3 regions of the Rhodococcus mengyinensis genome follow, and region 2 is predicted to be linked to each of the others. Evidence: riboswitches for the same ligand, from Rfam matches in the RefSeq annotation. Region 2 holds a riboswitch; each other region holds the start of a gene.

Region 1 (3,252 bases), on a different contig from region 2:
AGATCTCCGCGCCGTCTCGGATGTACTCGATCATTCGCTCACGATAGAGGCACCGCGGTCACGGCTCCTCCACCCGGTAACCCGTCTCCGTGGCGACGACGTCGGCGACCTCCCCCTTGGGTCGCCCGCAGCACCGCTCGCAGCCCGACCAGTGCTGCCGGCCCTCCACCGGGAGTTCGCCGCGCGCGACGGCATCCCGCGCGTCGGACCGCACGTCGGCGAGCGCCCTCTCGCATCCGGGCTGCCCGGTGCAGGCACTGACGTTCAGCCAGGGGGAGTTCTCGTCGAAGATCAGGCCCATCGGGGCGAGGACCCGGACGACCTGCTCGGCGGACCACTCGTCGAGATCGCACAGCAGCACCGATTTCCACGGCGTGACGATCACCGGCTTCTCGACGGCGGCGAGGAACTCGGCCAGCCGGGCGTCGAGGATCCCGAACGCGAGACCGCCGCCGAGGGTCACGTTGCCGTCCGGTTGGTCCAGCCATCCGATCGGTGCCCGATGCTCGTCGAACCCGCTCACCGGGTCGGCGGTCGGTGCGAGCGTCAATGCCGACAGGATCCGTTCGACCCCGTCGGCGATCTCGGACAGCCGCCAGTGCTGATCGCGCAATTCCAGGAAGACGCGGGCGGCGTCGAGGAGCACCGCCACCGATTCCGTCGTCGTGATCCGGGCGCCGCTGTCGCGACCGGCGAGAACCAGGGCGACCTCCGTCTCGCTGACCGCATGGACGCCGAAATCGCCGCCGAGCGCCGACACGTCGCCGCGCCCGTCGTCGAGAGTGAACAGGGTGCGGCCGGGGAGGTCTGCCAACGCGGAGTCCGCGCACAACGTCCGGTCGAGTTCGTCGACCAGATCCCGCAGATCCGCGAGACCACCGATCCGGCCGGTCAGCGGCGAGACGAGGATGTTGCGGACCCGCTCGTGCGTCTCCGACGGCAGGAGACCTGCGTCGGCGAGGCGCCGGGCGAACTCCCGCGGGTCGCGGACCGCCCGCAGTTGCGCGTTGCCGCGGGAGGTCAGTTCGATCTCGCCGTTCCCGAGGTCGCGGGCCGATTCCGCGAGGGTCTGCAGCTGGGGGGAGGTCAGCACACCTCCGGGAAGGCGCACCCGCGCGAGCGCACCGTCCGCGGCCTGGTGGACCTGCAGCGCGCCGGGGCATGCATCGGGGCGGGAACGGGAGTCGACCATGGTCCCAGGTTACGTCCGGCCCCGGGTAGCATCTCCAGCACTTGCGACAGCAGGAGAGGAAGCCGGTGAAAATCCGGCGCGGTCGCGCCACTGTGAGCTCGCCGAAACCGGTGGGCGAGCCAGACCCTCACCTGCCGTCCTCCGACCTACGGTTCCGCACAGAACCACTGCCACGGGGCGCGACACCCCCAGGAAGGCTCCACACGTGATCCTGCTGCTCTCCACCTCCGACACCGACCTGCTCAGCGCACGCGCCAGCGGGGCGGACTACCGCTGGGCCAACCCGGCACGGCTGCTGGTCGAGGAGGATCTGCCGGGACTGCTCGACGGCGCCGACCTGGTCGTGGTGCGCATCCTCGGCGGCCGCCGGGCGTGGGAAGAGGGCCTCGACGCGGTCCTGGCCAGCGGACTGCCCGTGGTGGTCCTCGGCGGCGAGCACGCCCCGGACGCCGAGCTGATGGAGTGCTCGACGGTCACCGCCGGTGTGTCGGCGGAGGCGCACAACTATCTCGCCGAGGGCGGCGCCGACAACCTCGCCCAACTGCACCACTTCCTGTCGGACACCGTGCTGCTGACCGGTCACGGTTTCGAGGCGCCGATCCACCTGCCGAGCTGGGGCGTCGCGCCGTTCGCTCCCGCTGCGAACCCGGAGCGCCCCACGATCGCCGTTCTCTACTACCGCGCCCAGCACCTGGCCGGGAACACCCGCTACATCGAGGCGCTGTGCGACGCCGTCGACGCGGCGGGCGGCACCCCGCTGCCGATCTTCTGCGCGTCGCTGCGCACCGCCGAACCGGAGTTGCTGAACACTTTGCGCCGGGCGGACGCGATGGTGGTCACCGTGCTCGCCGCCGGCGGCACCAAGCCGGCCGGGGTCTCGGCAGGTGGCGACGACGAGGCGTGGGACGTCGCCGCGCTGGCCGCGCTGGACGTGCCGATCCTGCAGGGTCTGTGCCTGACCAGCAGCCGTGAGTCGTGGGAGTCCAACGACGACGGATTGTCGCCGCTCGACGTCGCCACCCAGGTCGCGGTCCCCGAGTTCGACGGTCGGCTGATCACGGTGCCGTTCTCGTTCAAGGAGATCGACGCCGACGGTCTCTCCACCTACGTTCCGGACGCCGAGCGCGCCTCCCGGGTGGCGGGCATCGCCGTCCGGCACGCCCGACTCCGGCACATCCCCGCATCCGACCGCCGGATCGCTCTGATGCTGTCGGCGTATCCGACGAAGCACGCCCGCATCGGCAACGCCGTCGGTCTCGACACCCCGGCCAGTGCGATCCGGTTGCTCACCGAGATGCGGACCGCCGGATACGACCTCGGCCCGGCGGACGGGCCGGATTCCGTGCCGGGTCTCGCCGCCCAGGACGGCGACGCGCTGATCCATGCCCTCATCGCCGCCGGCGGACAGGACCCGGACTGGCTGACCGCGGAGCAGCTCGAGGGCAACCCGATCCGGATCTCCGCCGCCCGCTACCGCGAGTGGTTCTCGGCGCTGCCCGCGGAACTGCGCGAGGGCGTCGAGGAGCACTGGGGACCGGCGCCGGGCGAACTGTACGTCGACCGCTCGCAGGATCCTGCCGGTGAAATCGTGATCGCCGCAATGCAGTTCGGGAATCTCGTGCTGATGGTGCAGCCGCCGCGCGGGTTCGGGGAGAAGCCGGTCGCGATCTACCACGATCCGGACCTGCCACCGAGCCACCACTACCTCGCCGCCTACCGGTGGATCGCCGCGGAAACCGCCGCCGGCGGTTTCGGCGCCGACGCGGTCGTCCACCTCGGCAAGCACGGAAACCTCGAATGGCTGCCCGGCAAGACGCTCGGCATGTCCGCGTCGTGCGGCACCGACGCCGCGCTGGGCGACCTGCCGCTGATCTACCCGTTCCTGGTCAACGATCCGGGCGAGGGCACGCAGGCCAAGCGCCGCGCCCATGCGACGCTCGTCGATCACCTGATCCCGCCGATGGCCCGCGCCGAGAGCTACGGCGACATCTCACGACTCGAGCAGCTCCTCGACGAGCACTCGAACATCTCCGCGCTCGACCCGTCCAAGCTGCCTGCCA
Region 2 (3,252 bases):
CCCGACCGTCGCGAGTGCCACGGCCGGGAAGATCGCCGTCGACCAGCGCGAGTCGCCGAAACCGCCCGCCAGCCAGTACATCACCGAACTCAGTTGATGCTCGTCCGCGACGACCAGAATCGAGAACGTGATGAGAGCCGAGAACACCTGCGCCGACGCGACGCCCACGAGGATGACGGCCGTCGGCTGCGGATACCGTCCGCCGATCGCCAGCGACAGGAACAGCGGCACCATCGCGCCCAGGAACGCCGCGACGGGAACGGTGAACGCGCCCAGCGCTCCCACCCCGAGCCCGAGCACCGTCACCACCACCACGCCGAAACCGGCACCCGAGGACACGCCGAGCAGATAGGGATCGGCCAGCGGATTGCGGGTCACCGCCTGCGCCACGGCGCCTGCGAGGGCCAGCGCCGCACCGACGGTCGCCGCGGTCAGCGCCCGCGGCAGCCGGGAGTCGAGGACGATCGACTCCCGCGCCTGTGACCACCAGGACTCGAATGCGCCGGGGGCCACGCGGTGCGCGACGATCGCCCACACGTCGCCGACCGGGATGCGCACGGAACCGAACGACACCGCGAGGCCGACGACGAACAGGGTTGTCAGCACGAGCAGCACCGTCAGGCCCGCGAAACCGAGGCGTGCGCGGGCCGGGTGTGGTGCCTGCGCCGGTGGTGCCGCACGTTCTGCGGTGACAGTCATCGCGCGCCGACGTCGTCCGGATGAAGTGCCCGCGCGATCGTCTCCACCGACCGCACCAGGCGCGGGCTCTCGAAGAAGTCGTCGAGCGGCACCACCACGAAGCGGCCGGCCTTCACGGCGGGTGTCGTCGACATGATCGGGTGCGACTTCAGGAAGTCGATCTTCGCCTGCGCACTCGTCGTGCCGTAGTCGAGGACGACGATCGCCTCCGGGACGCGTTCACCGATGATCTCCCAGGTGGACTTCGAATACGGCTTCTCCCCTTCGGCGAAGAGGTTGGCCGCACCCGCGTGGTCCGCGATGAGCTGGCCGACTCCCACACCGCCGATCGTCAGCGGGACGTCCTCGCCGGAATCGTAGAAGAACGTCGGAACCGGGGCGGCGCCCGCGATCTCGTCGCGCACGGCCTGCAACCCGGACGTCACCCGGTCGGTGATCGCCCGCGCCCGGTCGGGGTCTCCGAGGATCTCGCCGAGCTGCTGGTAGTCGCTGCGCAGCAGACCGATGTCCGGGAAGCCCTGCCCGCAGTACTCGGAGAACAGGAAGGTGGGAATGCCCTGGTCGCCAAGGGATTCGCGCGACCGCCCCTCCTTCTCGTCGAACGCGCTCCGCATTCCGCCGACCACCAGGTCGGGGTCGAGGTCGAGGATCTGCTCCCGGGTCGGGTATTCCTTCGCGAGTTTCGGGATCTTCGCGAAGGCGTCCGCGAACTCGGGCAGCGGGGTCGCGTCGCCGTACCCTGTGCCGACGATGCGGTCGCCGGCCCCCATCTCGATCAGCACCTCGGTGACGTGATCGTTCATGCTGACGATGCGCTGGGGCGGGGCGTCGAACGTCTCCGTTCGATCGCAGTTGGTGACGGACACCGGCTCGGCGAAGGATTCTGCGGAAGCGGTCTGCCCCACGGACTCCCCGCGCGAACACCCGGCGACCACCAGCGCGGCCACCAGCGCGGCCACCGCGAGCGTGACCAGACCGGTACTTCTGAACAACTGACCGTGCATGTAAACCTCATTGCGGCTCAGAGCCACGAATGAGAAGTCAGCAGACGCCCGGTGCGGCGCCTGCAGGACTCCGCTTCGTAGACCACGACGAAAAGGATGTCGCACACCCCACGTCGGGTAATCGGGCTCGCCACCGAAATGATCTGGTGGCCTACCGTTGCGGGTCAGCGCCGGATTCGGACCGGCTTCCCCCGTGCGTGTGGCTGCAAGTGCGATGCCGAGTATGCACGATTTGCCGGGAGCCGCGTCACACCCCCGCCGGTGACACCCCGATCCGCACTACAGTCGGCAGTCGCAGCTGCCCGCCCCAGACACGCCGGAGATGACGCATGACACGTTGGGCCTCGACCGTTGTTTCACGCAAATGGTGGGTCCTGAGCCTCGCCGTCGTCGCCGTTCTGGTGAGCGGCGTGTGGGGCACCGGTGTCTTCGCGAAACTCAGCTCGGGCGGGTTCACCGATCCCGGTAGCGAATCCGCCGAAGTGGCCCGGATCGTCCAGGACAACCTGGGTCCGCAGACGCCGGACATCATCGCCATCTACACGGCACCCGAGGGGAAGACCCTGGACGACATCGGCCCCGAGGTCACCGCGAGTCTCGACCGGTTCGCCGCCGAGGTGCCGACGTACTCGGTGACCTCGTACTGGACCGCGGACGCGGCGAGAAAGCAGCTGATGGTGTCGGAGGACGGCACCAAGGCGTCGGCCGCGATCACCGTCGACCCCGACGCCGGGATCACCGCCGCCACGTTCGACGACCTGTTGCCGAAGCTCGAGGTGGAGGGCATCGACACCGAGTTCGCGGGCAATTCGGTGGTGGGTGTGGCGTTCAACAACCGGCTGCAACAGGACCTGGTGCTGGCCGAGGCGATCGCGCTCCCGATCACTCTCGTGTTGCTGGTCTTCATCTTCGGCGGTCTGGTGGCCGCGGCCGTTCCGGTGTTCGTCGGGCTGCTCTCGATCTTCAGCGCCCTGGCCACCCTGCGTCTGCTGACCCTGTTCACCGACGTCAGTTCGTTCGCGATCAACGTGGCGTCCCTGCTCGGCCTGGGGCTCGCGATCGACTACGGCCTGTTCATCGTCGGACGTTTCCGCGAGGAACTGGAGTCCGGCGCCGACGTCGCGGAGGCGACCCGGCGCACCGTCCTGACCGCGGGCCGCACCGTGCTGTTCTCCGGTCTGCTTCTCGTGTGCGCGTTCTCGGGCATGCTCGTGTTTCCGCAGGACGTGATCAAGTCGCTCGGGTTCGGTGCGATGGCCGCGGTCGCGAGCGCGGCGCTGCTATCGCTCACCGCGGTCCCGGCGCTGCTCGCGATCCTGGGTCATCGCATCAACGCACTGACCTGGCGCAAGGATGCGGCGCGGCGCGGGGAGGTTCGCGCCCGCAAGTTCTGGGGCTCCGTCGTCACCTGGGTGATGCGGCGGCCGGTCGCCATCGCGGTCGGCATCGTCGCGGGGTTGATGGTCCTCGCCTCGCCCCTGCTCAGCGCATCGCTCGGCGAGGTCACGTACACGACGCTGCCGGAGAACGATCCCGCCCGCATCGCCAC
Region 3 (3,252 bases), on a different contig from region 2:
GGGCGAGGCCGAGCAGCCAGTACGCGTGCTCGACCGGCTGCGGGACCGAGGGTGCAGTGCGAGTGGTCATGTCCCCATGCTGGTATCGGCGACGTCGCGGCACATCACCCCGGAGAGTGGAGTCCACCCCTACCCGGGTATCGGTGCGACACGCTTGCCATCACCCCGCACGAGGGGCACATTGAAATGCACGTCGTCGGCAGGGAGGCACTGTGCGTGAGCAGACACGATCCGGAGATGCGTGGCCGGCGTTGAAGGTGGACGACTGGACGTCGACGCGGAACACCCTGCACATGTGGACTCAGATCGTCGGGAAGATCCGCTTGGCCCACGCACCGCTGATCAACCACTGGTGGCAGGTCCCGCTGTACGTGAGCCCCCGCGGTCTCACGACGTCGACGATTCCGTACGGCACCGACTGTTTCGACATCGAATTCGACTTCGCCGATCATCGACTGATGATCCGCACCAGCACGGGCGGTACCGGGACGGTTGCCCTCGAACCGAAGTCGGTGGCCGATTTCTATGCGGAGACGATGGACACGCTGGCCGAGCTGGGTGTGGCGACGACCATTCTGGCCCGGCCCAACGAGGTGGACCCCGCCGTCCCGTTCGCGGAGGACACGCAGCACTGTTCGTACGACGGTGAGTCGGTGCACCAGTTCTGGCGGCAGCTTGTGCAGGCCGACCGCGTCCTGCACGAGTTCCGTTCCCATTTCATCGGGAAGGTCAGTCCCGTGCACTTCTTCTGGGGTGCGCTCGACCTGGCCTGTACGCGGTTCTCCGGACGAACAGCACCGACTCACCCTGGGGGAGCGCCGAACTGCGGAGATTGGGTGATGGTCGAGGGGTACTCGCACGAGCTGAGCAGTTGCGGTTTCTGGCCCGGCGGTGGGGTCGAAGGTGCGTTCTACGCGTACGCCTACCCGGAGCCGGACGGGTTCGCCGACTACCCGGTCGGGCCCGACGGAGCGTTCTACAGCAAGGAGAACGGGCAGTTCCTGCTGCCGTACGAGACCGTCCGCACCGCAGACGATCCCGATGCCGCACTGCTGAAGTTCCTGCACAGCACGTACGACGCGGCCGCCGAGCGGGGTGCCTGGGACCGGGCCGCCCTGGAGGCGGACCCGGCCCGATGGGACAAATCCCGCTGACGCCCTGTGGGTCAGGCGGCGTTCGCCGGCGCGGGCGCCGTGGCCCGGGTGGCGCGCTCCGTGAGGAACGCGAATGCCAGTCCGAGAACCAGCCACAACGTGGCCTGCGTCGCGAGGGACGACAGCCGGAACTGCCACAGCAGCACTGCGGGGAAGTCGTCGCCCACTTCGTTGACGGTGGGCAGCACGAGGTAGCCGATGGTCACCACCACGAGGAAGGCGAGAACCGGCGCCGCGATTCGCACCGACAGGAATTCCTGCGCTGCGACGGCCTTCGCCGCGAAGACGGAGGCCACCACCGCGAGCAGACCCAGGACGACGGCGGCGAGCCACAGCCAGGTGCGCTGAGTGATCGTTTCGGGGTCTCCGACAGCCGGCGGGTTGGCGGGGTACTTGAAGAACGGCACCGCCTCGATTGCCAACCAGCCCAATGTGGCCAATGTCAGACCGAGCAACGGTCCCGACAGCATCGTCACTCGACGTGCGTAATTCGCGACGACGGCGAAGATCGCTCCCAGAGCCAGGCCCGCGAGGGACGTGGCGAGGAACAGCCCGAAGCGCTGTCCGTCACGGCTGACCAGTGCGTCTTCCTCGTCGTGCGAGTGCCCGGCCGGCTCGGCTGCCTGAGTGGCGTCGTGCGAGTGGACTTCGGCTTCGGCAGCGCTGTTCGACTCTTCGATCGCGATGGCCGCATCGATGTGCGACTCACCGAGGACGAACGCGACACCACCGGCCAGGATGCCTGCGATCAGGCCGGCCAGCAGACCGCGGATGAGGAGTTTCGCGAAGGAATCGGTCAGTGGCATGGCAGACCCAGGAGGTGGCGGCCGTCGTGCATCAGTTCATGCATGTACATGCCACTGCGCGAAATCGCGCCCTGGTCGAAACCAACGAGGTAAAGAGCGAGCATCGCGAACAGAACGATCGCGAAAGAGATGACGGCGAGACGGGTCGTGTCGACCGACGAGCCGGGTGCGTAGGCGAGTGCCATAGTTCCTCCTGGGATTTCGCGTCCCCTAGGTCCAGGCGATGGCCGCAGTATCTGGCTGTCGAGGTGGCTCCCGTGAAGGACTACTCCGATTTACAGTGGCGCGACCGCTCCGGGATTGCACCGGATTCCTGCCGAACCATCGCTTTGTCCTGCGAACTTTTGCACCCGGCGGGCCGTCGTGTCAATCCTCCCGCTCGGCCCAGTCTCTCAGCCCTTGTTCGCTGCCGCGACGTCGAGAACGACCTCGAACTCGAGCAGCGAAGCTCCGGACGCCACCGGCTTCTTCTGCTCACCCGCGTGCGCTTCTCTGGCCGGACCGTCGCGCCACGCCGCGAATGCCTCTTCGCTCTCCCACTGGGTGACGACGAAGTAGCGGTTCTCGCCCTTGACGGGGCGCAGAAGCTGGAATCCGAGGAAGCCGGGGGAGTTCTCCACGGCGTGCGCGCGCGCTGCGAAGCGCTTCTCGAGTTCGGGGCCTGCACCCTCGGGGATTTCGATTGCGTTGATCTTCACCACTGCCATGCGGGCGAGATTACTCCGCTAGCGTCGGAGGGGTGGCAGGTGAGAGTGCGTTGCACGACGAGGGTGGAACGGGACAGCCGATTCTGCTACTGCACGGGCTGATGGGCAGCGCGCGGACCTGGGGGCGGCACGTGCCGTGGTTGCGTGAGCACGGCCACGTCTTCACGTTCGACGCCGCAGGTCACGGCAGGCCCGCACCGTCGCGGTTGACGACGGAAGCGTTCGTGGAAGACCTCGCCGCCGCACTCGCGCCCTTCGCCGAGCCGTGGGTGGTGATCGGCCATTCGATGGGCGCCCTGCACGCGTGGTGCCTGGCGGCCGAACACCCCGCGAAGGTGTCGGCGCTTGTGCTCGAAGACATGGCCCCCGACTTCCGGGGCCGGACCGCCGCGGACTGGGCGGCGATGATCTCGAAATGGCCACAGCCGTTCGCGACGCGGGAGGACCTCTTCGAGTTCTTCGGTCCGGTTGCCGGACAGTACTTCCTGGACTCGTTCGAGAAACGCGCCGACGGCTGGTATCTGCACGGGGACGTCGACACGTTCCGTGACATCTCCGAGGAGTGGGGTGGCAGGCACTTCTGGG

Evidence for each region. Region 2 has a riboswitch for cobalamin ahead of ACNJ7E_RS28690 (ABC transporter substrate-binding protein). Riboswitches for the same ligand answer to the same signal wherever they lie in the genome.
Region 1: it holds a riboswitch for cobalamin, as region 2 does, so the genes downstream of both, cobN (cobaltochelatase subunit CobN) here and ACNJ7E_RS28690 (ABC transporter substrate-binding protein) in region 2, are expected to answer to the same signal.
Region 3: it holds a riboswitch for cobalamin, as region 2 does, so the genes downstream of both, ACNJ7E_RS15530 (CbtB domain-containing protein) here and ACNJ7E_RS28690 (ABC transporter substrate-binding protein) in region 2, are expected to answer to the same signal.

Annotation. Positions count from the first base shown of each region.
Region 1 is NZ_JBLWIT010000131.1:29,270-32,521, reverse strand. Features, by position in the region: gene ACNJ7E_RS30760 (precorrin-8X methylmutase) at 1-34, opposite strand, end outside; gene cobG (precorrin-3B synthase) at 59-1,192, opposite strand; cobalamin riboswitch at 1,199-1,341, shown strand; gene cobN (cobaltochelatase subunit CobN) at 1,398-3,252, shown strand, end outside.
Region 2 is NZ_JBLWIT010000125.1:63,655-66,906, forward strand. Features, by position in the region: gene ACNJ7E_RS28685 (FecCD family ABC transporter permease) at 1-699, opposite strand, end outside; gene ACNJ7E_RS28690 (ABC transporter substrate-binding protein) at 696-1,703, opposite strand; cobalamin riboswitch at 1,799-1,937, opposite strand; gene ACNJ7E_RS28695 (MMPL family transporter) at 2,033-3,252, shown strand, end outside.
Region 3 is NZ_JBLWIT010000084.1:35,091-38,342, reverse strand. Features, by position in the region: gene ACNJ7E_RS15545 (hypothetical protein) at 1-70, opposite strand, end outside; gene ACNJ7E_RS15540 (DUF5996 family protein) at 213-1,154, shown strand; gene ACNJ7E_RS15535 (CbtA family protein) at 1,166-1,960, opposite strand; gene ACNJ7E_RS15530 (CbtB domain-containing protein) at 1,951-2,145, opposite strand; cobalamin riboswitch at 2,169-2,301, opposite strand; gene ACNJ7E_RS15525 (antibiotic biosynthesis monooxygenase family protein) at 2,353-2,667, opposite strand; gene ACNJ7E_RS15520 (alpha/beta fold hydrolase) at 2,700-3,252, shown strand, end outside.